DNA from 2 places in the Kocuria sp. SM24M-10 genome. Region 1 is predicted to be linked to the other one. Evidence: predicted binding sites of a transcription regulator. Region 1 holds the regulator's gene; the other holds the start of a gene.
What was found. The regulator LexA, encoded in region 1, represses DNA repair genes until DNA is damaged. The targets are predictions, from matches to a motif close to TCGAACANNTGTTCGA.
Positions count from the first base shown of each region.

Region 1 (7,449 bases):
CCTTGTCGAGACCTCGCGGACTGAAGACGCCGTTGGAGGTCTGCAGGACGACCTCCCGCCCGCGCAGGGCCACGGTCACCGGGCGGCGCACCTCCGGCACCGAGGGATCCTCCGAGAAGTAGTGCTCGGTCCCCGGATTCGGGGCCGCCGGGCCGGCGGTGGGATCGGGGGAGTCGGAACGCCGTGTCATAGACGTTCATGCTACCGATCGCGCGGACCCGGTCCGCTCCGCGCAGCTCCACCGCCGAGGCCCCGTCCGTCGGAGCCCGCGACTAGAATTCCAGCAACCACATCCTTTCCGAAAGGAACCATGACCCCGTCGAACAACACCCCTGCCGACCACAGCACCGCGGCTCCCGCGGTGGAGGCCGACAACGGCCTGAGCCGGCAGGACCTCGAGGACGTCGTCGAGCGCGTCCTGTCCCGGGCCCGGGCCCGGGAGGCCGACGCCGGAGAGCGCGCCGACCGCCGGCCCGAGGACTCCGGGTCCGCCGCGAGCGGTCCCCTGACCGGCCGCGCCCGCGAACTGGCCGACAGCGGCCAGGAGCACTCGCAGCACGACGGCGAGCAGCAGGACCTCGACGAGCGCCGCGCGCTGCGCCGCGTCGGGGGCCTGTCCACCGAGCTCGAGGACGTCACGGAGCTCGAGTACCGCCAGCTGCGCCTCGAGCGCGTGGTCCTGGCCGGTCTCTGGACCGAGGGCACCCTCGAAGAGGCGGAGAACTCCCTGCGGGAGCTCGCCGCTCTCGCCGAGACCGCCGGGTCCGAGGTGCTGGACGGCATCGTCCAGCGCCGGCTCAAGCCCGACCCCGCCACGTTCCTGGGCTCCGGGAAGGCCAAGGAGCTGCGCGACGTCGTGGCCGCCACCGGCGCCGACACCGTCATCGTGGACTCCGAGCTGGCCCCGTCCCAGCGGCGCGGGCTGGAGGACGTCGTCAAGGTCAAGGTCATCGACCGCACCGGTCTGATCCTCGACATCTTCGCCCAGCACGCCAAGTCCAAGGAGGGCAAGGCGCAGGTCGAGCTCGCGCAGCTCGAGTACCTGCTCCCGCGCCTGCGCGGCTGGGGCGAGTCCCTGTCCCGCCAGGCCGGTGGCCGCGCCGCCGCCGGTGAGGGCATCGGCTCGCGCGGGCCCGGTGAGACCAAGATCGAGCTGGACCGCCGCCGGATCCGCACGCGGATGGCCAAGCTGCGCCGCGAGATCGCCGCCATGAAGCCGGCCCGGGAGACCAAGCGGCTCAACCGCCGCCGCAACTCCGTGCCCTCCGTGGCGATCGCCGGCTACACCAATGCGGGCAAGTCCTCGCTGCTCAACCGGCTCACCGACGCCGGGGTGCTCGTGGAGAACGCGCTGTTCGCGACCCTGGACCCCACGGTCCGCCGGGCGCAGACCCCCGACGGGATCGGCTACACGCTCTCGGACACGGTCGGCTTCGTGCGGTCCCTGCCGACCCAGCTCGTGGAGGCCTTCCGCTCCACGCTGGAGGAGGTCGCCGACGCAGACCTCATCCTGCACGTGGTGGACGCCTCCCACCCGGACCCGGAGGGCCAGATCCGGGCCGTGCGCCAGGTGTTCACGGACATCGACGCGCAGAACATCCCCGAGATCATCGTGCTCAACAAGGTCGACGCCGCGGACCCCTTCGTGGTCGAGCGGATCCGGCAGCGCGAGCGCAACGTCGTGGTCGTCTCCGCCCGCACCGGGGAGGGCCTCGACGCGCTGCGGGAGCGGATCAGCGAGTCCATCCCGCGCCCCGAGACGGTGCTGGACCTGCTGGTCCCGTACCAGCGCGGCGACGTCGTCAGCCGGCTGCACGACTGGGACGCGGAGATCCTGCGCACCGAGCACCTGCCCGAGGGCACGCACCTGCTGGTGAAGGTCCGCGAGGACCTGGCGGCCGAGCTCGCGGAGTTCGCCCCGGAGGACGCGCCCGGCTTCGGCGCCGAGAGCGCCTGAGCCGGTGCCCGCAGCATTCGTCGACGAGTCCGGGCAGGACGTCTCCGGCACACGGCCGGAGACCCTGCCCGGGGCGCAGGACGCCCTGGGCCTGCTCGACACCGCCGTCACGGCGATGGGCGGGCAGGTCCGGGACGGGCAGCGGCTGATGACCGGCAAGGTCGCGGAGGCCCTCGACCGCGGCCGGCACCTGCTGGTCCAGGCCGGCACCGGCACCGGCAAGTCCCTCGCCTACCTGGCCCCGCTCGTGGCCCACGCCCAGCACGCGGACAAGCCGGTGGTCGTGGCCACCGCGACCCTCGCCCTGCAGTCGCAGATCGTGGGCCGGGACGTCCCCCGCCTGCTGGCCGCCCTGGAGGGAGAGCTCGAGCACGAGGTCGACGTCGCCCTGCTCAAGGGCCGCAGCAACTACGCGTGCCTGCACAAGCTCGAGGGCGGCTACCCGTCCGAGGACGACCCCGGCGCGCTCTTCGCCCTGCCCGACGCCGCCCCGCACCCCGGCGCCGCGCAGCCGGAGACCACCGAGCAGCCCGGCCGGCTGGGCCAGGAGGTCCAGCGCCTGCGGGAATGGGCGCGCGCCACCGACACCGGTGACCGCGACGAGCTGCTCCCGGGCGTGAGCGACAAGGCGTGGCGCCAGGTCTCCGTGACCGCCAAGGAGTGCCTGGGCCGCAGCTGCCCCCTGGTCGAGCAGTGCTTCGCCGAGCTCGCCAAGCAGCGGGCCGGGGAGGCGGACATCGTGATCACCAACCACGCCCTGCTCGCGATCAACGCGTTCGAGGGCATCACGGTCCTGCCCGAGCACGACGTCGTGGTGATCGACGAGGCCCACGAGCTGCAGGACCGGGTCACGGGGGCGGTCACCGGCCAGCTCTCCGCGGCCATGGTACGCGCGGCGGCGGCCTCCGCGCGCAAGCACACCGCCGCGAACCCCGACTCCCTCACCGCCGGTGCCGCCAACCTGGAGGCCGCGCTGCTGGGCGCGCCCGCCGAACTGCTGCACCGGGGCCTCGACGACGCCCAGGCGGCGGCCGTGGCCCAGATCCGGGACGCCGCACGCACGGTCATGAGCGAGTCGAAGGGCGGCTCCGGGGGTGAGAAGGACGGGGACGCCGGACGGCAGATGGCCCGCTCACGGGTCAGCGACGTGCTGGAGCTGGCCGAGCGCATCCTCGCCGCCGCCGACTCCCGCGAGGTGCTCTGGATCTCGCGGCAGGGCGGCTGGGAGCCCGGCCGCGGCTACGTCCCCGCCGAGGACACCGACCCGGCCACCCTGCACGTGGCGCCGCTGTCGGTGGCCGGGACCCTGCGGGAGGGCCTCTTCGACGGCCGCACCGTGGTGCTGACCTCGGCCACCCTCTCCGTCGGCTCCTCCTTCGACGCCGCCGCCGGGGCCCTCGGGCTCCGCGGCGAGGGCGCCCCGCGCTGGGAGGGCGTGGACGTGGGCAGCCCCTTCGACTACCCGCGGCAGGGGATCCTCTACCTCGCCAAGCACCTGGAGAAGCCGGGCCGGCGCCTGACCGAGGCCCAGCTGGAGGAGATGCTCGCCCTGCTCGAGGCCTCGCGCGGCGGGGCACTGGGCCTGTTCTCCTCCCGCCGGGCGGCGGAGGAGGCCGCGGAGGCCCTGCGCGGGCGCACCGACCTGCCGATCCTCTGCCAGGGGGAGTCCTCGCTGGCCGGGCTCGTCCAGGAGTTCACGGACGACCCCGCCACGAGCCTGTTCGGGACGATGAGCCTGTGGCAGGGCGTCGACGTGCCGGGGGCCTCGTGCCGGCTGGTGATGATCGACCGGATCCCCTTCCCGCGTCCGGACGACCCGCTGTCCACGGCCCGCAGCCGGGCCGCCGAGCGGGCGGGGAGCAACGGGTTCATGTCCGTCTCCGCGACGCACGCGGCCGTGCGGCTGGCCCAGGGCGCCGGCCGGCTCATCCGGGCCGGTGGGGACCGAGGTGTCGTGGCGATCCTGGACTCCCGCATCGCCACGGCCCGCTACGGGGGGTTCCTGCGCGGGTCGCTGCCGCCGCTGTGGACCACCACGGACCGCTCGGTGGTGCTCGGGGCCCTGGCGCGCCTGGCGACGGCCTGACCCGGTCAGGACGCGGCACGGGGCCCGGCCGAGCGGCCGCGCCCCGTGCCGCTGCGGGCGCCGGACAGCGGGTTGTCGGACAGCGCGTGCCGGACAGCGGCTCTCAGAGGCTGCGCAGCACCGAGACGACCTTGCCCATCACCGTGGCGTGGTCCCCGAGGATGGGCTCGTAGCGGGTGTTCTGCGGCAGCAGCCAGGTGTGCCCGTCGCGCTGGCGGAAGGTCTTCACCGTGGCCTCGTCGTCGAGCAGGGCGGCCACGATGTCCCCGTTGTCGGCGGCGCTCTGCCGGCGGACCACGACCCAGTCGCCGTCGCAGATGGCGGCGTCGATCATGGAGTCGCCCTTGACCCGCAGCATGAACAGCTCGCCGTGGCCCACCAGCTGGCGGGGCAGCGCCAGCACGTCCTCCACGTCCTGCTCGGCGGTGATGGGCCCGCCGGCGGCGATGTGGCCCACCAGGGGCACCATCGTCACGTCCGCGGAGGTGGACAGCTCCGCCATGCCGCCCGGTGCACCGGCACGGGGGCCGCGGGGCGCGTCCGCCGGCTCGTGCGGGGCCTCCGGGGTCGCCGGGGCGGCCGCGTCGCGCAGCTGCAGGGGCGTGAGGACCTCCATCGCCCGGGGGCGCTTCGGATCCCGGCGCAGGTAGCCCAGCTTCTCGAGCTGGGAGAGCTGGTGGGTGACGCTGGAGAGGGAGGCCAGGCCCACGAGGTCGCCGATCTCGCGCATCGAGGGCGGATATCCGTGCTCGGCGATGGAGCGCTGGATGGCCTCGAGGATGGTGCGCTGGCGCACGCTGAGACCCCGGCCGCGGGCGCGGCCGCCGGTGCGCCCGGCCCGGGCGCGGGACTCCTCGGGGGTGGGGGGCTGAGCCATGGGAGCGTCGTCCTTTCGCGTCCGGCTGGTGGTGCCTCCGGTGCGCGCCGGCCCCGTTCCGATGTCGGACCCGGGTGCTTCGATGGGTCTCAGCCAGCAGGGAGCCGGGGGAAGTCGGAACGCGTGCCGGCCCGAGGCCCGAACGTGCTCCCAGCCTAGGCGACACGCCGTGTGTCTTCAAACATATGTACGACCCGGTGTCGACAGCCTTCGCAGACGCGTGCTAGACATGGGTCATCGGTATTCGAAAGTATGTTCGATCGCATGCAGGCCCGGACGGGCCGCCGGTCGGACCGGTGTTCGAGATCGCCCGCCCCGTGCGGGAACGTCAAGGAGTTCATGTCATGAGTGCCAGTGCCACCCTCAGCGCCGTCGTCGCGCGCCGCCCCCGGCCCCTCGGCGGCCCGGCCCGCGCGGCCCGCCGGGCCCGCCCGTCGGCAGGGACCTCCCGCGCTCCGCTGGTCCTGACCCGGCGGGGTCGCCTGGTGCTGCTGGGCCTGCCCGTGCTGGCCGGCTCCGCGGCACTGGTCGTGCTCGCCGTGATCTTCCTCGTCCCGTCCACGGCCACGGCCACCAGCGAGCCCGTCACGGGGGCCGGGACGGAGCAGGCCACGGTGCACCCCGGGCAGAGCCTGTGGGACCTGGCCGTGCAGGCCGACCCGGAGCGGGACCCACGGGACGTCATGGACGAGATCGTGGAGCTCAACGACCTCGACAGCTCTCTCCTCCACGCGGGCCAGCTCCTGGAGGTCCCCGCCGCCTGACGGGCCGTCCGTCCCGGCCGGCCGAACGCCGGACCTGCCGCCGGGCACTCCGTCCCGGCGCCGTGCTCCGCGTCGGTAGGGTCGGGGCATGAGCCCTGGAGCCCGCCGTCCGCGTCCCGACCACGGCAGCCCGCCGTCCATCGTGTCCGCCCGTGGTGCCCCGCGGCCTCCCCGGAGCCGGAGGGACACCGTCTGGCCGCTGCTGGGCGCCGCGATCTGCAGCGAGGTGGCCGCCTCGCTGGCCCTGAAGGCCGCCCTGGAACACCTGGGCTGGTACCTGCTCGTCGTCTCCGGCTACAGCGCCGCGTTCGTGTTCCTCGCGGCGGTGCTGCGCCGCGGGCTGCCCGTCGGCGTGGCCTACGGGATCTGGGCGGCCACGGGCGTGACGCTCACCGCCCTCCTGGCGGCCCTGGTCTTCGGGGAGGCCCTGAGCCCGCTGGTGCTCGCCGGCATCGCCCTGGTGGTCGCCGGGGTGCTCTGCGTGGAGGTCGGCGCCCACCGGGCAGCCGGGGACGGCGGCGCCTGATGGCCTGGCTGTACCTGACCGGGGCGATCCTCACCGAGGTCGCCGCCACCCTGTCCCTGCGGGTCGCGGCGCAGGGCCGCCGGCGCTGGTACGCCGCCGTGCTGGCCGGCTACCTGCTCGCGTTCACGCTGCTCGCCCTCGCCCTCCGCCAGGGTCTGGGGCTGGGCGTGGCCTACGGCATCTGGGCCGCGGCGGGCGTGGCGCTCACCGCGGTCGCGGGCCGGCTGCTCTTCGGCGAGCCGCTGAGCCGGCTCATGGTGCTGGGCATCGCGCTCATCATGGGCGGCGTGCTGCTGATCGAGCTCGGCGCCGCCCACTGACCCCTCCACCCCGCTCGAGCCCTCCGCGGGCGGGCGCCGCGGGCAGGTCTAAACTGTTCGGGTGACGCAGAACCTGGACCGACTCAACGCCCTCCCGCTGCGCGACGACCTGCGCGGCAAGGCCCCCTACGGCGCCCCGCAGCTGGACGTCGCCGTGGCGCTCAACACCAACGAGAACACCCACCCGGTCCCGGCGGACGTGCACGCCGCGATCGTGGAGGAGGTCACCGCGGCGGCCCGGACCCTCAACCGGTACCCGGACCGGGAGTTCACGGCCCTGCGCGAGGAGCTCGCCGGATACCTGGGCAACGGGCTGGAGGCCGAGAACCTCTGGGCGGCCAACGGCTCCAACGAGATCCTGCAGCAGGTCCTGCAGGCCTTCGGCGGCCCCGGGCGCTCCCTGCTCACCTTCGTCCCGACCTACTCCATGTACCCCCTGCTGGCCGCGGGCACGCACACCGGTTTCGTGGCGGGGGAACGATCCGCGGACTTCGGGCTCACCGCGGAGTCGGCGGCCGAGCAGGTCCGCCGGCACCGCCCCGACGTCGTCTTCCTCTGCTCGCCCAACAACCCGACGGGCACGGCCCTGGACGAGGACGTCGTCACGGCCGTGTACGAGGCCGGTGAGCCCAACCGGGCCGTCGTGGTCGTGGACGAGGCCTACGCGGAGTTCTCCCACCGGGGCACGGGCACCGCGCTGTCCCTGCTGGCGGGCCGGCCCCGCCTGATCGTCAGCCGCACCATGAGCAAGGCCTTCGCGCTCGCCGGTGCCCGGCTGGGCTACTTCGCCGCGGCTCCCGAGGTCGCCGACGCGATCCGGCTCGTGCGCCTGCCCTACCACCTCTCGGCCGTCACCCAGGCGACCGCCCTGGCCGCCCTGCGCCACTCGGCGGCGCTGCTGGCCAACGTCGAGGACATC
Region 1 covers NZ_LDNX01000119.1:22,307-29,755, reverse strand. Annotated here, with positions in the region: gene ABL57_RS13580 (class I SAM-dependent methyltransferase) at 1-190, opposite strand, end outside; gene hflX (GTPase HflX) at 311-1,957, shown strand; gene ABL57_RS13570 (ATP-dependent DNA helicase) at 1,962-4,043, shown strand; gene lexA (transcriptional repressor LexA) at 4,147-4,920, opposite strand; gene ABL57_RS13560 (LysM peptidoglycan-binding domain-containing protein) at 5,265-5,684, shown strand; gene ABL57_RS13555 (multidrug efflux SMR transporter) at 5,773-6,210, shown strand; gene ABL57_RS13550 (multidrug efflux SMR transporter) at 6,210-6,530, shown strand; gene ABL57_RS13545 (histidinol-phosphate transaminase) at 6,592-7,449, shown strand, end outside.

Region 2 (7,449 bases), on a different contig from region 1:
GCTGCTGTGGACTGCGGCGGCGTTTCGGGTTGGGGTGCAGGTTCAGGCGCCGGCGCGGGCGTCTCCTGCTCTGGTGCTGTGGGCGCGATAGGGTCCGCACCGCTGCGACGGCGCCGGGAGGCTTTGGGGGCGTGCTGGGTCGGCATCGGTGAATCTCCTAGGCGGTGAGGGTCCGGTAGTGACGGTCATAGAGCTCTGCGATTGGCTTGGCGTCAGCACCCATTTGACTCAGGGACACTCCGGCCTGAATGGCCCGGCTGATAATGACGCGCTGCGGCACCGGAGGGTCCAGCACTAGGTCCCCGAATTGTTCGGCCAGGGATAGCCTCCAGTGCCGGTCTTCAATGACGTTGGATCGCCATTTATTGACCAGCACCGCAGAAAGCGTCACGGGCACGTGGTAATGCTGGCGGACCCGAGCCACGCTTTCCTCGATTTCCACGAGTGCATCAGCAGAGAAAAGGGTGGGCTCGGTAACGGCCAGGACCCGATCGGCGGCTGCCAATGCGGCCAAGGTGAGGGCTCCGATATTGGGCGGGCAGTCGATGAGCACGACGTCATAGCCGGCGGCGACCTCGCTGGCCTGAATGGCCTCGTGCAGCAGTTTCACCCTGGCGGGGGTGCGCGGATTCTGGGTGAGGTCCCGCTCGACGGCAGCAAGGTCCCGATCCACGGTGGGAGCCAGGTCTAGCCCGGACCATGCGGTGGACACGATGACGTCGGCAAGTGGAACGGGCCCATCTTCGGTGAGCACGTCGGCGGTGATGGGCTGGCCTTCGGGTATCTCCTGGTCATAGAGAGTCCGGGTGAGATTGCCTTGGGGGTCCAGGTCGATAGCGAGGACTCGGGCGCCGGCGCGGCTGCCGGCGTGGGCGAGGTTGGCGGTAGTCGTTGTCTTACCGACTCCGCCCTTCTGTTGAGCTACTGCGATGGTGAGCGGAGGAGTCACGCCAGAACCACCTTTCCAATTGCGCCTTTATGACCTATAGGCATGGTGCCTATGTGCCCTTCCCTTCCCACCTTATGTCATCGTGCCTTTATGGCATATAGGCACGGGGTGTTGGGTGTTCTACGGTTCGCACGCTGGAAGGAGGCTGTCCACGACGGCCGGGGTCAGAGGTGAGGTTGCAACGGAAGGGGGCTGGCCGTTGTGGACAGGCGGGGTGCTGGGTCCCGGTGCCCATGTGGGCACGGGGGTACGGACCGTATCCACGGTGGCGCGGTTGGTCATGGGTGCTCAGCTGACCGTGCGCAGCTCTGCCCAGTCGGTGGTGTAGCTAGGAGAAAGGTCGGCCTGCCGATTGCGCCAGGGGGCAGGGGAGTTGGTGCCGAGTCTCCCCAGCGCAAGGGTGGCAGTGCCAAAGCGACGGTTCACGGCGTCGATCAACTCACCGAGGGGTGCTGGTTGTTCGATGACGCCGGGCAGGACGGGCACGGCCCCCTCGGGGGCGAGGTCTGTGCAGAGGATGCCGGCGCGCATGTAGGACATCCCGTGCACCAGCTTGGGCACCAGGGCCGCCCGGGCCGCGGCCACCAGGGGAGCGGGTTCATTGGTGGGCACGGCCAGATGCACGTGCGTAGAGACGTTGTGTGCGGGCCCGGGCCGGTGCGGGGAGGTGCTCGCGAACACTGTGAAGCGCCCGGTGACCTCGCCTTCCTTCCGGAGCCGGCGGGAGGCTCGCTGGGCGAACTCGGCCACCGCGGCTCCGACGATCTCGGGGTCCCAGATGGGGTCCGGGAAGGACCGGGAGACCAGGATCTGCTGCTTGGTCGCGACCTCGTCCTCCACCGGGATGGCGGGGAAACCGTTGAGCTCCAGCACGGTGCGCATCTGCACCACGGAGAACGTGTTCCGGATGGCCACCGGGTCGGCATCGCGCAGGTCGGCGATGGTCTCGATGCCCATCGCCTCCAGCCGCTGGGCCAGCCGCCCGGCGATCCCCCAGACCTCGGTGACCGGCAGGGCCGCCAGGAGTCGGTCCCAGTACCCCTCGGGGGCCTGGTCCCAGTGGACGACTCCACCGGTGGCGGGCAGCTTTTTGGCGGTCTCGGCGGCGATCTTGGCCCGCGTCTTCGAGCTGGCGATCCCGATGCTCACGGGCAGCCCGACGTTGCGGGCCACCGTGGCTTTTAACCGGCGCGCCCACCGCACTTGCTCCTCGGGTGTGCCCTCCGGGGGGAGGAGGAAGCACTCGTCGATGGAGTACACCTCCTGACCCCTCGCGTGGCGGGCCAACAGCAGCATCACCCGCTCCGACAGGTCCGCATACAGCTGGTAGTTGGAGGACCGCTTTTCCAGCCCCCAGCGTTGGGCGTCGGCGCGCAGTTGGAACCAGGGGTCGCCCATCTTGATGCCCAGGGCCTTGGCCTCGGGGGAGCGGGCGACGACGCAGCCGTCGTTGTTGGAGAGCACCACCAGCGGCTTGCCGGCCAGGGAGGGCTCGAAGAGGGCCTCGCAGGAGGCATAGAAATTGTTGACGTCCACCAGGGCAATCACGGGTCATCACCTTGTCTGGCCCGGCTAGTGCAGTTTCCGGGAGTGGACGTGGTGGATCGAGTAGGTCACCACACCCCATACCTGGAGCTGGGTCATCGAGGGAATCGTGATGTCGGGATAAGCGGGGTTCTCGGCGTGGAGGACCACGCCGTGGTCGTGGACGTGGAGGCGTTTGACGGTGAACTCGTCGTCGTAGACGGCGATCACCACATCACCGTGTTTGGGGGTGATGGATCGGTCCACGAGGATTTCGTCGCCGTGGTAGATCCCTGCTCCTTCCATGGAGTCTCCGGTGACCCGGAATGCGTAGGTGGAGGTGACGTCTCTGATCAGGACCTCGTTGAGGTCGATCCGGCCGTCGTCGAAGCTGTCCTGGGCAGGGGAGGGGAAGCCAGCCGGGACTCGGACCAGGACCGCAGAGACCAGCGCGGGGCGGTCAATGGTGAGCGGTACTGGGTGTGTCATGCCGCCAGGATAGAACACTTATTCTAAAGCTCAGTCCATAAACACAATAGACCCGTACAAATATACGGTTTGACTGGTGTCGATGCTGCGGATTCTCCCGGTCCGACCGGACACGCCAAGGGGGACCGGCTACGGCGCCGAGGCGGCGCCGGCGGCTTGGTTTTGGCCGGCGGCGATCTGGGCGGCCCAGCGTTGCCGGAACGGCCGGCGGGGGCCAGGCACGGGAGAGGACGCCGGGGCGGTGTGGGCGGTCGCGCAGTGGGGGGGTGCCGGCAACCAGAGTGATCTGCGATGCCGCAGGTGGGGCCCCGCCATGGGATTCAGCGGGGCCCCGTGCGTCCATGAAGCGGCCAAGCCTGGACGCACATCGATGAGGGCACCTGCCTGCCGGTGGATTGTCTTTCACGTCCAGCAGGTTCCAGGCGGCGCATCGACGTAGCCAGGGTAGGAGCCGGAACTGGGTCTTACCTAGACACCGAGCACCGCAGCAAACAACCACCTACTCCTCTCACGGCGGGCAGTTCCGCCTAGTTGGTGGTGTAGCTGGGGGAGGGCATCAAGGCAAACCTCAATGAATACTGCGCCCCGAATGGCAACGCTTCCTAGAGGGCCAGATGTCCACTGTTGCTCTCGGGGTGGTGGATTACGGTTATCCGCGGCGTTCTTGGGAGCGTCGGGCGAGCTCGTCGAGGTCGATGTCACCGGCCACGTAGCGGTCGGTGTCGGCCATGGCCGCCGGGGTGGGGGCGAGGTCTTCCAGCACCGCATGGTGCCAGCTCATCTCTGCGGCCAGCACGTGCTGGAGCTGTTCGCGGGCATCGGTGGCTTCGGACTTCCGTTTGCTGAGGAGGGTGTCCACCGGGGGGCCGACCATGGCGCCTAGCGCGGCCGTGGTCACGGCGACACCTATGACCAGGACCCCCAGCGCCCCCAAGGCATGGGCGGTTCCTTGCCGCGCGTGGAATGCACGACTCTTCCGCTTTTGTCGTTGTCGCATCAGCAAAAGGGTACGGGAGTGCGTTTCCCGGATCGAAACGCGGCTCATGCCTGGTGTTTGTCCACCGTTCAACTGAACCGATTCGTCTCGTGCTTCCATCGACGGCCTTCCGAGGTGCGGTGGTCACGGGAGTAGACGACTGCCAGCACGGGGAGGACACTGGGCGTCGGTGAAAGGCATCTCACCCGAAAGGCCGGGGCTCGTCCCCGGTCTTTCGGGTGCCGTGAGGGCCGCTGCTGTGGTCCCGGTGGACTCCCTCAGCGGGTGCCTGGCTTAAAAGGGGGCGGGCCCTGCCTAGTCGAGGGGGCGGCAGGGCCCGTCCGATGCCCGCACGGGGGAGGTGGCGGAACATCGTCGATCAGCATCTACTCCTGTGGCACGCAGGAATACGTCCATCTGCGGCAGGAGTACTGGCCGTTGCTGATCGATGTCCCCAGGGTAGGACACGTGTGCGTTCGTGTACGTGGTGCGGTGGAAGGTGAAGTCGTGTGTCGGCCGGCGCTAGGTGGGGTAGGGAGCCGCCGGGGAGCACTCCGGCGGGTCCCTGGTAGGCAGGTTCGGCCATGGGAGGGGTCCTGTGCTGGGGGCGGGATCAAGCTAGCGGTGCGGCGGCGCGGCCGGCTGCGATCTGGGTGGCCCAGCGTTGCCGGAACGGCCGGCGGGGGCCCGGGGCGGGAGAGGACGCGGGGAGGGCCGCGGCGGCCGCTGTGCGGGCTGCGTAGCGTTCGGCGGCCGCGCGTGCTGCTGCGCGGCGCTGGGCGGCCTCGGCGGCGATCCGCTGGTCGCGGGACCGCAGGGGGGTGCCGTCGGGGTGGGTCCAGGCGCGCATCCGGGCGGCCAGCCAGGCGGCGGGGTTGTCGATGCCTTCCACGGTGAGGAAGCCGTAGCGGGTGCCCTGAGGGGTCCAGTCCAGGGCGGTGAGCACGTCGGCGATGGTCCATCCGGCTTCGAAGAACGGCTTGCACACGCTGGTGACGTGGGCGGTGGTGAGCTGGCGCAGCACGATGGCCTCGTGCTGGAGTTCCAGGGCAGCCGCCCGCTGAGTCTCCTTCCGCGCCCGACGGGTCACCCGCCCTGTCAAAGGCTCCGTCGTCGCATGACGGGGCCACAGCGGGGCTGTACGACGACTCAGGGCCGCGACCACCTCGCGCCGCTGCGCGGCGCGCTTTCGGGTCGGTCGCGGCGTAGCCGCGTCCTTCGGGGAAAGTTCTTCGCGCGCGTGCGGGGAGAGATTCTCCCACTTCGTGGGGACCGGGGTGTCAGTTATCTCCACAGGCTCACCTGCCGGCTGGACGGTGTTGTGGATGAGCGCGTAGACGGGGGCCTCTCCGCGGGTGCGGCCGGTGGCGGCCGGGGTGCGCCCCGCGCTGCGGCCGGTGGCCACCACGGCCAGCAGCCCGCACTCGCGCAGGTGACGGATCACCCGGGCCACGGTGGAGCGGGAGCGGTCGATCTTCTCCGCGACCCAGTCCCAGGTTGTGCGCCAGGTGCGCGAGGCGGGGTCCTGCTGGCGGCAGATGATCTCCACCACGGCCAGCAGATTCGCCCGGGCATCGGCGCGCAACTGCTCGAGGCCGGCATGCTCCAGAACGGCCCGGCGCCAGGCGGCAACGTGCTTGGCAAGCTGGCAACCCGTGGGCACCGCCCGCAGCACGACCGCCCTGGAACGCTCCTGCTCCACCCGCACACGGCGGGCGTGAGAGAGGAACTTGTGGGCGGACGGGTGCTCGTCCTGGTCAGCGGCAAACGTCACGTCGGCAGCACGGAGCTGGGAGGACTCCACATGGTGACGCGTCTCAGCTACACTAGGGGGCACAACAGTCCCCTGGTGATGGGTTCATTGCTAGGTCTCATTCAGTTAGCTGTTGAACCAGCTGTCCCCGGTCGCCAAACTAGCGACAGCTGATTGACTTCGACGGCCCGCCCACCACGGCGGGCCGTCAGTCATTTAATGGTCAAGAGGTAGTTGGTCCTTCTCCTGGTTCTGCCGCTCGTCAATTACGTTCGGCAGCCCATAATCACGATCAACCAGAGCACCCACATAGTCAGCCTGGGACAGGCCCAGCGCAGCTGCCCGCTCCGCCACACGGCGGTGCTGAGCAGGCTTAACGCGCATGTTGAGTGCGACGCGCTGCCCGAACAGCTTGGGGGGTGTGTACTCCTTCATGCGCTCACCCTCTCACATAGCTTTTGCTAGCGCTAGAACGTCGAGGGGTGTGTCTTAGTTATGGCCGACTCATAGGTTCCATTAGCCAAGCCACTGGGTGAAGCCGAGCAGGGCCGGGGGCTTATCCCCTATGTCGGGGACAAAAAACAGGGGATATAGCCGGTTGCCCCTGCCCTTGCGCATTGCTTCCACCGCTGATCACGGCCGATGAAAGGCTGGCAGTGCACATTGGGAAGCAGTCGTTTGCATACATATCATCGCTGTAGGTGCCCCGGGAAGGTCCGCCGGACGACAAGGCCAGTAGCGCCTCAGGGAGATGTGTCGGAGTGGTGTGCCGCGATAGGTCAGAGCGTGTTTTGGTTCAGCAGATACGCGGTCCAGATATCCAGCAGCTCACGGGTCCTGTCCATATCCAGCGTGTGAAGTGTGGGGCGGCCCCTCCCGGGTTGCGGAGTGGACGTGATGACCCCTTGGCCTCGAAGGAGCTCCAGGTGCGGTCCCACGGTCCCTGAGGGCAGGCCGAGACGGGTGATGAGGTCTGGGCCGAGGAGGGGGCCCCGCGCGAGCTCGTGAATGATCGCGAGGCGCACGGTGTTTCCCAGGGCCACAGCGGCCGCATGTACTGCGTCGCTCTGACCGCGGGGTTGGATCGGGGCTGGCATGCGTCCCATTCTCCACTGTCCTCTCACTTAAACGGATACAGCGTGATGACGCACGCCGCGAATAAAACGGGTTACACTTTCCATAAAGGATAACCCTGAATGGTTGTTGATGGGACCGGAGGTTGGTGTGAGCGAGGAGTCCAAGGGCGGCGGTGGCCTGGTGACCGCGGTGACCGTGGGTGCGCTCTTGCTGACGGCGGTGCCGGTGGTCGGTGTGGCGGGTCTTGCGGTGCTGACGCAGACCCAGGCTTCGGCCGATGGTTGCGCCCCGGCCGCGGTGGTCTCCGGCGAAGAGTCAAAGGATGTGCTGATCAACGTTCCCACTGGTTGGGGCCCGTTGGTGGAGGCGGCCGCTGAGGAAGCGGGATTGCCGGTGAGTGTGGTCGCTGCCCAGCTCAAAGCCGAGTCCAACTGGGATCCCAACGCTGGTAGCTCTGCTGGGGCGCAGGGGGTCGCGCAGTTCATGCCTGATACCTGGGCCCGGTACGGCCAGGGTGGGGACGTCACTAATCCCGAGGATGCGATTCCGGCCTATGGGCGCTATATGGCTGCCCTGCGCGATGAGGTGAAGGACCTGGCCGGCGATGACGCGGACCAGCTGGTGCGCCTGATGCTGGCCGCTTACAACGCCGGCCCCGGTGCGGTGGCCCAGTACAAGGGG
Region 2 covers NZ_LDNX01000059.1:3,481-10,929, forward strand. Annotated here, with positions in the region: gene ABL57_RS07170 (ParA family protein) at 158-949, opposite strand; gene ABL57_RS07175 (Y-family DNA polymerase) at 1,238-2,497, opposite strand; gene ABL57_RS07180 (LexA family transcriptional regulator) at 2,522-2,962, opposite strand; gene ABL57_RS07185 (hypothetical protein) at 3,612-3,860, opposite strand; gene ABL57_RS20660 (hypothetical protein) at 4,552-5,712, opposite strand; gene ABL57_RS21180 (hypothetical protein) at 5,908-6,126, opposite strand; gene ABL57_RS23510 (winged helix-turn-helix domain-containing protein) at 6,471-6,797, opposite strand; gene ABL57_RS07200 (transglycosylase SLT domain-containing protein) at 6,916-7,449, shown strand, end outside.
Region 2: the regulator LexA is predicted to act here: its motif matches at 2,973-2,988, upstream of ABL57_RS07180 (LexA family transcriptional regulator).